DNA from 2 places in the Amphibacillus xylanus NBRC 15112 genome. Region 2 is predicted to be linked to the other one. Evidence: a T-box and tRNA genes for the amino acid it is inferred to sense, from the RefSeq annotation. Region 2 holds a T-box; the other holds one or more tRNA genes.
What was found. The T-box of region 2 lies ahead of pheS (phenylalanine--tRNA ligase subunit alpha). A T-box ahead of a tRNA ligase gene usually reads a tRNA of that ligase, here a tRNA-Phe.
Positions count from the first base shown of each region.

Region 1: it encodes a tRNA-Phe, which carries the amino acid that the T-box ahead of pheS (phenylalanine--tRNA ligase subunit alpha) is inferred to sense. The anticodon was not compared.

Region 1 covers NC_018704.1:1,181,720-1,188,714, forward strand. Annotated here, with positions in the region: gene AXY_RS05810 (transglycosylase SLT domain-containing protein) at 1-613, shown strand, start outside; gene AXY_RS05815 (hypothetical protein) at 644-970, opposite strand; gene AXY_RS05820 (NfeD family protein) at 1,010-1,663, shown strand; gene AXY_RS05825 (Na/Pi cotransporter family protein) at 1,905-3,551, shown strand; tRNA gene AXY_RS05830 (tRNA-Asn) at 3,719-3,793, shown strand; tRNA gene AXY_RS05835 (tRNA-Met) at 3,800-3,876, shown strand; tRNA gene AXY_RS05840 (tRNA-His) at 3,898-3,973, shown strand; tRNA gene AXY_RS05845 (tRNA-Ile) at 3,985-4,061, shown strand; tRNA gene AXY_RS05850 (tRNA-Ser) at 4,074-4,166, shown strand; tRNA gene AXY_RS05855 (tRNA-Phe) at 4,182-4,254, shown strand; gene AXY_RS05860 (TraR/DksA C4-type zinc finger protein) at 4,376-4,933, shown strand; gene AXY_RS05865 (superoxide dismutase) at 5,088-5,699, shown strand; gene AXY_RS05870 (peptidoglycan D,D-transpeptidase FtsI family protein) at 5,820-6,995, shown strand, end outside.
Region 2 covers NC_018704.1:1,011,291-1,018,285, reverse strand. Annotated here, with positions in the region: gene pheT (phenylalanine--tRNA ligase subunit beta) at 197-2,623, opposite strand; gene pheS (phenylalanine--tRNA ligase subunit alpha) at 2,639-3,673, opposite strand; T-box leader at 3,757-3,997, opposite strand; gene AXY_RS12550 (LysM peptidoglycan-binding domain-containing protein) at 4,149-5,765, shown strand; gene AXY_RS04980 (TrmH family RNA methyltransferase) at 5,798-6,538, opposite strand; gene sspI (small acid-soluble spore protein SspI) at 6,641-6,859, shown strand.

The sequences.
Region 1 (6,995 bases), 170 kb from region 2:
AGAGATAGAAGACTTATTAGCAGAAAATCAAATCTTAGCTGCTGAAAATAAGCATTTAAAAGCAGTGTCAACTTATGAAGTAGAATTAATTGAGCCAAATGATGATCATGAACATTGGGCATATATTGAAGATATTGCAGAACAAATGGTTCAGGATAGTGATGCTCAGTTTAAAAAGACATGGGCGATTTATCTAGCGAATGAAGCGGCGCAATATGATATAGATCCATTTATAATCTATGAATTAATAAAGGTTGAGACTGGTCACACTTTTGATCCACAATTAATTGGTCCCGAAACTAAATATGGGCACGCCTATGGTATGGCACAATTTATGAAAAATACAGCACCATGGATCGCAGATATGGCAGACTTACCTTATAGTGATGAATTACTTTTTGATCCATATTATTCAATGAAATTAGCAATTGTATATTTGGATTTCTTGCATCATAAGTACCAAGATTGGGACAAAGCATTAACTGCATATAATCGTGGTATGACTGGTATGGAGAACTATCTCGAGAGAAACGGTACTGCTAAAAGTCAGTACGCACATATTATTCAATCAAAAGCCAAAGCTCATCATACAGTTGCAATGGCAGAAAGCTAAAGCGTTATGTCTTTAGCTTTTTTTGTTTATTTAGTCATAGATAGGGAAAAGATAGATCCGACTAACTTCTAGTTGATAAATATCAGCTTTTGGATTTAGTGCTTGAAAATCTGAAATATAGCTTTCGATATTAATTGTTGGCTGTGGATTTAGTTTTTCAATAATTGACATGAAATTTTCGCCGTCATTAATCTGATAAGATACAACTTGAAAATTTATACTTTTACGCTCATAATTAGAATAGGAGGGTAGTTGATCAGACTGGTTAGAATTTTTAGGATGATCGTTTAAGTCATGGTAAGCAGCTATCAATAATAGAATAATAAATACATAACCTAGAAATCTTACTTTATTCAATCCTGTTTACCTCCCTTTTTAGTTCTAAAATATAAGCTGATGAAAGTAGGTGTTATACAATTGGGACTTTCTTCATTGTATTGGGTTAGTTTTCTGTTTATTGGTTTCGGAACAATGTTTTTACTTGGTGAATTACTTGTTAAAGCAAAAGGTCTATTTGCTATCCTTGGAATTTCATTAATTACACTATATTTTTATGCCTATCTTGACCCATCTATGATTATAACGATGATGATTCTCTACTTCTTAGGTATTCTACTAATCTTTATTGATGGTGAATTTGTAAATGACGGTACATTAGCTGGTATTGGTATTATTTTAATGATTATTTCAGTAGGGGTAAGCTCTCCTAATTGGGTTATAGGCTTATACGCTATAATTGGTGTTGTGATTGGTGCTGCTTCTTCATTGCTTTGGCTTAAAGTATTACCTAAAAGAAATATGTGGACCAAAATTGCTCTATTAGATAGATTAACAGATGAACAAGGTTATACGACTATGAATACTGATTATAAAGAGTTAGTTGGGAAAACCGGTGTAACATTATCAAATTTACGGCCAGTAGGGACAGTAAAAATTGGTGAAACGCATTATAGTGCACAATCTGATGGATATTGGATAGAAAAAGGAACAGATATTGTTGTTAAACAAGTAGATGGAACGCGTATTTTAGTAGATGTATTAAAAAAATGAGATAAATTATAAATCAGTTAATTCGATTTATATTACCCTTTTAAATGGATAGAATAAGAATTCTATTTCATTTAGGGGGTTTTTTATTGACAAAAATCATGTTAATTCATAAAAAACTGAGTAATGTTAAGATCGTGTAAATTTTTCACGAAAACTCTTTACAAACTGTTAATAGATAATTAATAATAGACATTGGTTTGCTCATACATAGTAGTAAAAAATTTTGAAGGGATGAACTAGTATGGAAATTGACATTATGTCGATTATATTTGAATTTTTTGGTGGCCTTGGAATCTTCTTATTAGGTATTAAATCAATGGGGGATGGCTTACAAAAATCAGCGGGAGATCGCCTAAAAGATATATTAGATAAATTTACAAGCAATCCAATCCTAGGTGTTATTGCAGGTATGATTGTGACTGTATTAATTCAGTCAAGTTCAGGAACAACTGTATTGACAGTAGGATTAGTTAATGCTGGCTTTATGACATTAAAACAATCAATTGGTGTCATTATGGGGGCAAATATCGGTACAACGATTACTGCTTTTATTATTGGTATTAAATTAGAAAATTACGCCTTACCAATCCTCGCAGTAGGAGCATTAATCATCTTTTTCGTTAAAAATAAAAAAATTGTTAACATTGGTGAAGCTATCTTTGGTTTCGGTGCGCTTTTCTTCGGATTGAAATTAATGGGTGATGGACTTGCTCCATTACGAGAGGTTCAAGCATTTCATGAGTTAATGGTTGATATGTCGGAAAACTCAATTCTAGGTTTTCTTGTTGGAATGATCTTTACCTTTGTAGTTCAAAGTTCATCTGCAACTATTGGTATACTACAAAACCTATTTGGTCAGGGAGCAATTGAATTAGAGGGTGCTTTACCTGTATTATTCGGTAATAATGTTGGTACAACAATTACAGCTGTACTAGCTTCGATTGGTGCTGCGGTTGCGGCAAGAAGAGCAGCATTAACTCATGTTGTCTTTAACTTAGTAGGTTCTGTCATTATTATGATATTATTAGGACCCTATACAAACTTAATTGCGATGATTAGAGATGCATTAGGATTAAATGCGGAAATGACAATTGCATTTGCACATGGTATTTTTAATATCGCAAATACATTGTTATTACTACCGTTTATCGGAGTTTTAGCATTTATTGTAACAAAGTTAGTACCTGGTGAAGATTCATCACTCGGTATTGAGCCAACACACCTTGATCCAATTTTTATTCAACAATCTCCGTCAGTTGCATTGGATCAAGCTAAAGAAGAAGTTGTGCGTATGGGTATGTATGCTGTACGTGGACTTGAAGAAGCAGCATTATTTGCATCAACGCATGAATCAATACATGCTGACAATGCCTTACAACTTGAAAATACAATTAACCGTATGGATCAAGAAATTACAGATTATTTAATTGATTTAGCAGCAACTCAACTATCCGATTCAGATAGTGAGAAACACTCTGCATTACTTGATTGTGTTCGTGATATTGAACGTATGGGTGACCACTTTGAAAATATCATTGAATTAATTCAATTTAAGATTTCAAATAAAACAATCTTAACAGATCAAGCTAAAGAAGATTTAGAAGAGATGTTTGAGATTACAATTAAATCTACTAAAGAGGCAGTTGAATCATTGCTTGACCGAAATCGTCAAATGGCTTTAAAAGTTGTCGAATATGAAACACAAATTGATCAGATGGAAAAAACGTTTAGGAAAAAACATATCATTCGCTTGAATGAAGGTATTTGTGCACCGAACTCAGGGATGATTTATGTTGATATTATTAGTAACCTAGAGCGTATCGGTGATCATGCGTTAAATATTGCTGAAGAAGTCATTGGTGAAAAGATTCCAGAAGCAATTCATTAAAAAAATAAGCACTCAGTAGGTAAATCTTACTGAGTGCCCCTATTTAAAATATATAATAATATATTTAAAATTTATAATAAAATCTATTGACTCATTATTTTTATTGTGATATATTATATATCGTCGCTGAAGTTCATACATACATTTGATAGCGACAATATAAATGTTCCACAGTAGCTCAGTGGTAGAGCAATCGGCTGTTAACCGATCGGTCGTAGGTTCGAATCCTACCTGTGGAGCCATTTTATGGCGGCGTAGCTCAGCTGGCGAGAGCGTACGGTTCATACCCGTAAGGTCGTGGGTTCGATCCCCTCCGCCGCTACCATTCTTTTTAGATTACATAATGGCGATCGTGGTGAAGTGGTTAACACATCGGATTGTGGTTCCGACACGCGTGGGTTCGATCCCCACCGGTCGCCCCATTATAAATACAGGACCCTTAGCTCAGTTGGTTAGAGCTATCGGCTCATAACCGATCGGTCGCAGGTTCGAGTCCTGCAGGGTCCACCATTTAGATTTCGCGGAGGAATACCCAAGCCCGGCTGAAGGGATCGGTCTTGAAAACCGACAGGGGCTTCACGGCCCGCGGGGGTTCGAATCCCTCTTCCTCCGCCATTATATTTTATACTTGGCTCAATAGCTCAGCTGGTAGAGCAACGGACTGAAGATCCGTGTGTCGGCGGTTCGACTCCGTCTTGAGCCATCCTTAAACAAGTCACTTATATCAGTGACTTGTTTTTTTGTATTTAAAATTTTTATTAATGTTTAAGTTATTTTAAATCAGGCAAAATACATATATCATCTTGTCATGGGAGTGACTGAAATTGCTGAGTAAGAATGATTTAAATATATTTAAGCGAGATTTGGAAGCACGTGCACAGTTATTAAAAAAGAAGATCCAAAGAGATAAACAAAGAGCAATGGAAGAAGAGTTCTCAACTGAATTATCTGACTATGATAATCATCCTGGAGATCACGGAACTGAATTATATGAGCGTGAGAAGGATATTGCTCTAGCAGCACATGAAATGGCCGAGTTAGATTCGATTAATCATGCACTTAATCAAATTCAAAATAACCAATATGGTGTCTGCGAAACATGTGGCGAAGTAATTGATCTTGATCGTCTAAAGGCTCGTCCTGAATCTACACATTGCTTAGAACATGCGCAAAAACAGCGGTATTTTGATGAAGAGATGGATTATTCTATGAGCTCGTTAGAAATGGATGATACAGATAGTTGGCAAACATTAGAAGAGTATGGGACATCTGAAAGTCCATCAGATTTCGGATCAGATCACAGTGATTATAATCAGCTTACGACAAAAAATGAAGAAGATGAAGGAATGGATCAGTATTCTGAACAAGATATCATTAAGTAAAAATTAGGTTTAATCATGTTTTAATTGGTGTATAGATATATTAATGACAATAAGCATAAATATTGCTAAAAAATTTAGAATTTGATAAGGTGTAATTAGTTAGAAAGTGAACATTTTGTGAACTTTCACTTTAATATCTAAGGAGGCGTTTTTAATGGGAAAATTTGAATTACCAGAATTACCATACGCATATGATGCGTTGGAACCACACATCGATCAGGAGACTATGAGCATACACCATACGAGACACCATAATACTTATGTTGCGAATTTAAATGGTGCACTTGAAGGTCGTAGCGAACTACAAGATAAATCATTAGAAGAATTATTAGCAAACATAGACAATTTACCAAAAGAAATTCAAACTGCTGTTAGAAATAACGGTGGGGGTCACGCAAACCACAGTCTATTCTGGAAATTGATGTCACCAAATGGCGGTGGAAGTCCTCAGGGTAGCCTAGCTGAAGCGATTGATGCTAAGTTTGGTAGCTTTGATAAATTTAAAGAAGAATTTGCTGCTGCCGCAACAGGCCGTTTTGGTTCAGGTTGGGCATGGTTAGTAGTCGATAATGGAGAATTAGCCATCACTAGCACTCCTAACCAAGATACTCCATTAATGGAAGGTAAGACACCTATATTAGGTATTGACGTATGGGAGCATGCATATTACCTGAAATATCAAAATAAACGTCCTGACTATATTTCTGCATTTTGGAATGTAGTTGATTGGGATAAGGTAGCGGAACTGTACCAAGAAGCTAAATAATATATTTACAGCCTGAGTGAAATTATTGCCTCAGGCTTTTTTATGTCAAAAATATAGATAACAATCCTTTATTATACATTGATAGTCGTGCTATAATTGAATAATGAGTAAACGAAGGGAGTGAACGCTTTGTCAAATAAAAAGAGAAATCGTGCACAAATTCCAGTACGACTTAATGTGCTTTTTTTATTTGTCTTTATTTTATTCTCAGTATTAATTCTCCAACTCGGTGTTGTTCAAATTTTAAATGGTGAAGAAGCAAGACAACGGGTTAATGAAACAGAGAATACCACAGCATCAATCGCCGTACCGCGTGGGATTATGTATGATAAATTCGGGAAGATTATTTTAGATAATGAACCAGAGCGTTCAATTACGTATACGCCACCTAAAAATGGTGACTCATCTAAAAAACGATTAGAAATTGCTGAGAAATTAGCCAAATTAATCACAATGGATGAGGATTTTGAATCATTACAGTCAATGGTAAGAGAAAGAGATAAAAAAGAGTACTGGTACTTATTTAATAGTAAAGAAGCAAATGAACGATTAACTGAAGAAGAGCGAGAATTATCTACTAGCGAACAGTATCGCGCTATTTTAAATCATATTGGACCAGAGGATTATAATGAGTTTGACTGGAGTGATCCATATTTATTAAACGTTGTTGCAATTAAAAAAGAGCTAGATCAAGGTTTTGAGCTTTCTCCGCATACAATTAAAAATGAAGGTGTTACTGAGGAAGAGTACGCGTTAGTATCAGAAAACTTAAATGAATTACCTGGTATTGATGCGAAGATTGATTGGAATCGAGTAAAACCATACGGTCAAACTTTTTCAAGTTTTATTGGCAACATTACGACGTCAAATGAAGGTATTCCTAGGGAAAATCAGGATTATTACTTAACAATGGGCTATAGTCGCAATGACAGAGTCGGTACAAGTGGCCTGGAACAATACTATGAAAGTGTATTATCTGGTCAAAAGGAAATCATTCAATACACGACAGATAATAATGGGAATATTTTAGGTACTGAAACAGTTAAAGAAGGGAAAAGTGGTAACGACTTAGTCTTAACGATTGATATAGAATTTCAAAAAGAAGTAGATGAAATTGTTCGTGAAGAACTTGAAAACTATATTAAATCAAACCCGTATGAAAATCGATATATGTCAGATGCCTTAGTGGCAATTCTTGATCCACAAACAGGTGATGTGATTGCTTTAAGTGGAGCGCATTATGATCGAGAGGATAATGAATTTGTTGATCAAGCATATCGAGTCATTTATGATTCT
Region 2 (6,995 bases):
TGTTAATCCCTTCAATTCGACCGTTGTTGTATGTGTGAATAAAACTATTCTGATTATATGATAAATGCTTACTTAAAATAAAAATAACGTTAGTAAGTTTTCAAACTCACCATCGTTATATATTGTACAACCGATAAAATGCGTGGCGATGACAGTTAACATTTGTTCTGTCAAAACCACGCATTTTTATAATTTATTATGCTCTTAATTCTGCATCGTGTTTAGCTTTAACTTGTTCTACAATTACTTCATATGAAGCTTCAACTTCTTCATCTTTAAGCGTTCGCTCTGGGTTGAAGTATAGTAGGCTAAATGCAATTGATTTTTTCCCTGCTTCTAGATTTTTACCTTGATAAACATCAAAGACATGAACATTCTGAAGCCACTCGCCACCTGCTTCTGTAATCGTTGCTTCTAATTCAGCTGCTGTAACTGACTCATTAACAACTAATGCAATGTCACGCTTAATTGATGGATAACGTGGGATTTTATTAAACGTTGGTTCATCATTATGAATTGAGAATAGATAGTCTAAGTCAAGATCAAACACATACGTCTCTTTTAGATCAAAATCTTTCTCTACAACTGGGTGTACTTGCCCAATAAATCCAACTGCTACATCACCAACATAAATTTGAGCCGTACGACCTGGATGCATTTCATTAATTACAGCTTGTTTGTATGTTGCTGTAATGTTCAGACGTGCAAATAGCTCATCCAGTATTCCTTTTAATACGTAAAAGTCAACTGCTTTTGTTTCTTGTTGCCATTCATGTGTGAGCCATTTTCCTGTAATCGCTCCACTTAAGCGCAGTTTTTCTTCAGGCTGTGATGTCACTTTATCTTCTTTTCCGATAAAGATTTTACCAATTTCATAGTAGCCTAAGTTTTGTTGTTTTCTAGCTACGTTATATGATAAAACGTGCAACATTTCTGGAAGTAAGCTTTGTCTTAATGTACTATGTTCTTCTGTCATTGGTCTTGATAAACGAACAGCACTTTTAGAAATTGCTGCAACCTCTGGGCTAACTAACATTTTCGCACGTTCATCTGTCGTTAACGAATATGTGATTGCCTCCATTAAGCCAGCACCTTCCATGAATCGTTTTACATAACGCTTCAATTGCTGGTTCTTCGTTAACTTTCCTGCCTGTTGGCCCCCTTCAGGTAATGTGTATGGCAAGTGATCGTAGCCATACATTCTGGCAACCTCTTCAACGATATCTTCAAAGATGCTAATATCTTGACGACGTGTTGGAATCGTAATATCAAACGTGTCATCGTTTTGAACATATTTGAAGCGTAACTTATCAAAGATAGCCGCAATTTCGCTTGCTTGAATGTCTGTTCCTAAGCGATTATTGATGCGATCAACTGTTACTGTGATCTGCTTTTCTGAACGATCTAGTTCATCAAATTCACTAACTCCACTGAGCACCGTTCCATTTGCATATTCAGCTAACAAGCGCGCTGCTCTAAGTCCTGCTTTTCTCACACGATTTGGATCTACTCCTTTTTCAAAACGTGTGCTTGATTCGCTTCTTAATTGATGATCTCTCGAACCGATACGAACTCGCTTCGGATCAAAGTAAGCCGCTTCCAGTAAGACAGTTGTTGTTTCATCAGTTACTTCTGAATCTGCTCCACCCATAACACCAGCGATTGCTGTTGGTTCAGATCCGTTTGTAATGACTAAATGCTCAGTTGTTAACTTTCGTTCAACACCATCAAGCGTAACAATTTTTTCTTGATCAGTTGCTCGACGAATAACAACCTCATTTGATCCAAATTTATCAAAGTCAAATGCGTGTAATGGTTGACCATATTCGAGTAATACGTAGTTTGTAATATCGACAACGTTATTAATCGGACGAATTCCAGCTGCCATGAGATAATTTTGCATCCAGCTTGGTGCAGGACCTACTTTAATATCTTTAATAATAAACGCACCGTAGTATGGATTATCCTCTTTTGCTTCTACTTTAACGGTCACGTGATCTGTTGCTTTTTCGTCAATTGTTTCAACCTCTTCTTCTGGAAGGCGAACTTCACGATCAAGGATTGCTGCTACTTCATAAGCAACACCGATCATACTTAACGCATCTGCACGGTTTGGTGTTAAATCAAATTCAAGAATTGCATCATCTAAGTTTAGATAATCAGTAACTTCCGCACCAATTTCAGCATCTTCATTAAATACATAAATGCCATCTTCAATTTCTTTTGGCAGGTAGTCTTCTTTGATACCTAATTCTTGAAGTGAACAAATCATTCCATGTGATTCTACACCACGTAATTTGGCTTTTTTAATTTTAAAGTTACCTGGAAGTACCGCTCCTGGTTTAGCAACTGCAACTTTCTGTCCTTGTGCTACATTCGGTGCTCCACAGATAATTTGTAATGTCTCTTCTCCTACATCTACTTGGCATAGTCTTAATTTATCAGCATTTGGATGTTGCTCACAAGAGAGCACATGACCAACAACTACATTCGTGCTTTTCTCTGCAACATAAGCAACACCATCAACTTCAATTCCTGCTTTTGTAATCAGGCTTGCTAATTCATCTGGTGTATAACCATCTAGATCTACATATTTTTTCAACCAATTTAAAGATACTTGCATCTTAATCCTCCTCGTTTAAGCTTGATGATATTGCTCTAAAAAGCGACGATCATTTGTATAGAAATGGCGAATATCATCAACACCATATTTCAACATCGCAATTCGATCCGGTCCCATTCCAAACGCAAATCCACTGTATACCTCTGGATCGTAGCCAGCCATTTCTAATACTTTTGGATGAACCATACCGCCACCTAATATTTCAATCCAGCCTGTCTGCTTACATACAGAACAGCCTTCTCCCTGACAAACTTTACAAGAGATATCCATCTCAACAGACGGTTCTGTAAATGGGAAGAAGCTTGGGCGTAAGCGAATTTCTCGTTCTGGTCCAAAGAATTGCTTAGCAAATTGATTAAGAACACCTTTGAGATCACTCATGCGAACATTCTTATCAACGTAAAGACCTTCAATTTGCGTAAATTGGTGTGAGTGTGTCGCATCATCTGAGTCACGACGATAAACTTTTCCTGGACAAATCATTTTAACAGGCTTACTTCCTTTATATTCACCCATTGTACGTGCTTGAACTGGTGAGGTATGTGTACGCATCAACAATTCCTCAGTAATATAAAATGAATCCTGCATATCTCGAGCTGGGTGATCTTTAGGAATATTTAATGCTTCAAAGTTATAATAATCAGTCTCAACCTCTGGTCCTTCTCTGACTTCAAAGCCCATTCCAATAAAGAGGTCTTCAATCTCTTCAATTAATTGTGTTAGTAAGTGCGGGCCTCCAACTTGAATAGGACGTCCTGGTAATGTAACATCGATTGTTTCCGTTTTTAATCGCTCATTTAATGCAGCTTCTTCTAAAGTAGCCTTTTCCTTCTCAATCGCATCAGCAATTGCACCTCGTACCTTATTAGCAAGCTCACCGATTACTGGGCGCTCTTCTGGTGATAATTTACCCATCCCTCTTAGCACTTCTGTGATTGGACCTTTTTTTCCTAGGTAAGCGACACGAACTTTTTCTAAGTCAGCTAAAGATGTTGCTTGTTCTATCTGTTCGAGCGCTTCAGTTTGCAGTGCTGTTAATTTCTCTTTCATTAAGACAACCTCCTTGAATTAAATAAAAAATTTATGAACTGGTTCCACTTTTTTAATAAAAATAAAAAAACCTCAATCCCAAAAAAAGGGACGAGGTTTGTAAATTTCGCGGTACCACCCTAGTTGGCAAAATTAATTGCCCACTTGATTGTTGTAACGGACATAATCCGGAACGTTCTTTACTTGATTGTTCTATCAAGGTCCCGAACGTCAGCTCCAGAGTGAAACTTCAGCTTTTTATCAATGTGCTTGCTTCCAGTCGCGGCAAGGCATCCCTGTATCATTGATCAGTAAAAAGCTTACTGGCTCTTTCAATGCTTTTCATATATGCATATCATTATAGAAAAGTTCGGATGATTTTGCAACTTTTTTTAAAAATTAGACAATATTCTAAGTTTCGAGATCTCTAATAAAAGAATAAAATCTAAATTCTATCTAAAACTATTGGCGATAACTATAAAAAGGAGCAACTCATATGACTCAAATACAAAGATTTGAACTCAGGCAGATCAATCAAGCTAGTGATGAGTATGAAATTCTACTTTACTTAGATCAGCCAAGCTACGAGTTTGCCAATGAGTTTATCTCATCAGCAGAAAATCAAGAAGATCTTATTACGCAAGCGAAAAAGATTATTAAAGAGAAATATCCAAATATAAAGGTATCAATGATGAAAGTGATCATTGGTGGTATTGCCTTGACCTCTATTCCTTTAATGAATCTTACTAACCATTCCGTTTCTGCAGCGTCAGCACCTAAAACAAGTCAACAAATCCAGAACGACTCGATTCATTATCAAGTGAAATCCGGGGACACACTTTGGAAGATTGCAAATAGATTTGGTTCGACGATTGCTAACATCAGGCAGGCTAATCAATTAAAATCAGATCTGATTAAAGTTAATCAAAGTTTAATTATTCCAAAAGCATACCACACCGTTCAGACGGGTGATTATTTATCGGTACTTGCGAAGCGCTATGGTGTCACGGTTGATTCGATAAAAGAAGCTAACAATTTATCTAGTGATTTAGTTCGCCTTGGCCAAAAACTAATTATTCCTACATTAGTTAACGATACAGCTGCTCCAGCGCAGACTGAACAAATTCAACAACCTGAGCAAGCGGAACAAACTGAACAAAAGGCAACAACTTATACCGTCGTATCAGGCGACAGTTTATTTTTAATTGCGCAAAAATTTGGCACGACGATTGATGCGATCAAAAGTGCCAATAAATTAGATTCTGTCGTACTGCAAATTGGACAGAAGTTAACCATCCCTGGCGCTCAACAACAAAGTCAAGAAATCAATCAAGAACAAACGAGACCAAGTCGTTATACTGTAAAAGCTGGCGATACACTTTCTGCAATTGCAAAGCGGTTTAATGTTACAGTCAGCGCTCTTAAATCAAACAATAACTTAAATTCAGATTTAATCCGAGTCGGTCAAGTATTAATCATTGCAGATGAGCAAACCGGAGAAACACAACAGCAAACTGAAGAGAAAAAAGTAACATATACAACACATACAGTCGTTTCTGGTGATAACATCTGGAATTTAAGTATCCAATATGGTATCCCACAAAAAGAGCTGTTAGAGGTAAATAATTTAACGACAAGAAGTATGCTATCCATTGGCCAACAATTGAAGGTACCGGTTCACCATATTCCCGTCAAATCTGTTGTTAGTGAAAAGCATGGTGAATATTTAGATTGGTGGACTGAGGCTCAATATCTCTTTACAATCGGAAAAACCGCAAAAGTAACTGATATTGAAACAGGAAAAAGCTTTAATATTACAAGGACGATTGGGGCAAATCATGCAGATGCTGAAACGAATACCGTCGCGGATACAAACGTAGCTAAATCAATTTGGGGCGGATTTTCGTGGAAAACACGAGCGATTATTCTTGAGGTTGATGGCAGACAACTAGCTGCCAGTATGAGTTTTATGCCTCATGATGTCGAGTATATTTCTAACAATGGAATCTCTGGACACTTTGATGTTTATTTTGGCAATAGTACTCGACACGTTGATGGTAGACCTGATCCATTACATCAAGCACAGGTCGAAAAAGCTGCTGGAATTAGATAATACAAAAGCTCCCATGCTAAGGAGCTTATTTTTTAATTCAGTTGCATTTGATACATCATAATTGCTGCTGCAATACTAACATTAAGTGATTCTGCCTTGCCGTAGATTGGAATGTGCACAAGCTGATCAGCTTTTTCAATGAATGTCTGATTAACACCTGATCCTTCATTCCCAACAATTAATCCAGCTTGTTTTGGCCATTCAATTGTTTGAACAGGTACAGCTCTCTCTAATGTCGATGCAAAAACAGTCACACCGTCTGCTTGTAGGTTAAAAATAGCAGCTTCAAGTGACGATTCAATAATTGGAATGTGGAAAATTGAGCCTTGTGATGCTCGAATAACTTTATCATTATATAAATCAACAGTTCCATCTCCTAGAATGATTGCATCAAATCCAGCTGCATCTGCTGTTCGAATCATTGTCCCTAAATTCCCTGGATCTTGAACAGCATCAAGTAATAAGAGTCTATTTTTCTCATAATCATGTGTTGATTTAATTTTAACAATTGCTAAAATCCCTTGTGGCGATTTTGTTTGTGCTAAGTGAGCAAATACATGATCACTGACGGTTTCAACTTGAATATTTGTTAAATCAATGCTCGCTTCAAACGTCGATTCAACGACAATCGTCTCAACCTCCCACTCACTCTTTAATGCTTCTTCAACAAGATGCTCTCCTTCGACAATAAAACACCCTTGTTCTTTGCGATATTTTTTCTGTTTTAGTTTTGCCCAATTTTTTATCTGTTGATTTTTTACTGACGTGATCATTTACTTCATCCTTTAATCGTATTCTTTTTCTCTATCATACATAGTTGAATTAAAGTTGGTCAAACTATTTTCAACTGATTATTTCATGTGAGGTGATAAATTATGGATTTGAATTTAAGAAAAGCTATTTTAGCAAATGTGTCTGACAATAGTCAAGATGAGCTAGAGGCAACAATTGTCGATGCCATTCAAAGTGGTGAAGAGAAAATGTTACCTGGTCTTGGTGTACTATTTGAACTCATTTGGAAACAAGCTGATCAAACTAAGAAAAAAGACCTTGTTCAATTACTAGCAACAGGGGTTCAACACGCTGGAGCATAGCTAAACAGATACTAAAGCATGGGAAATAACTAATTCCCGTGCTTTTTTCATGTCATCTACTCATCATAGGATTACGTCGTTTTTTTATTAAACATGATATGTAAGCAAATTATTTGGATGTCGAGATAAATTCACC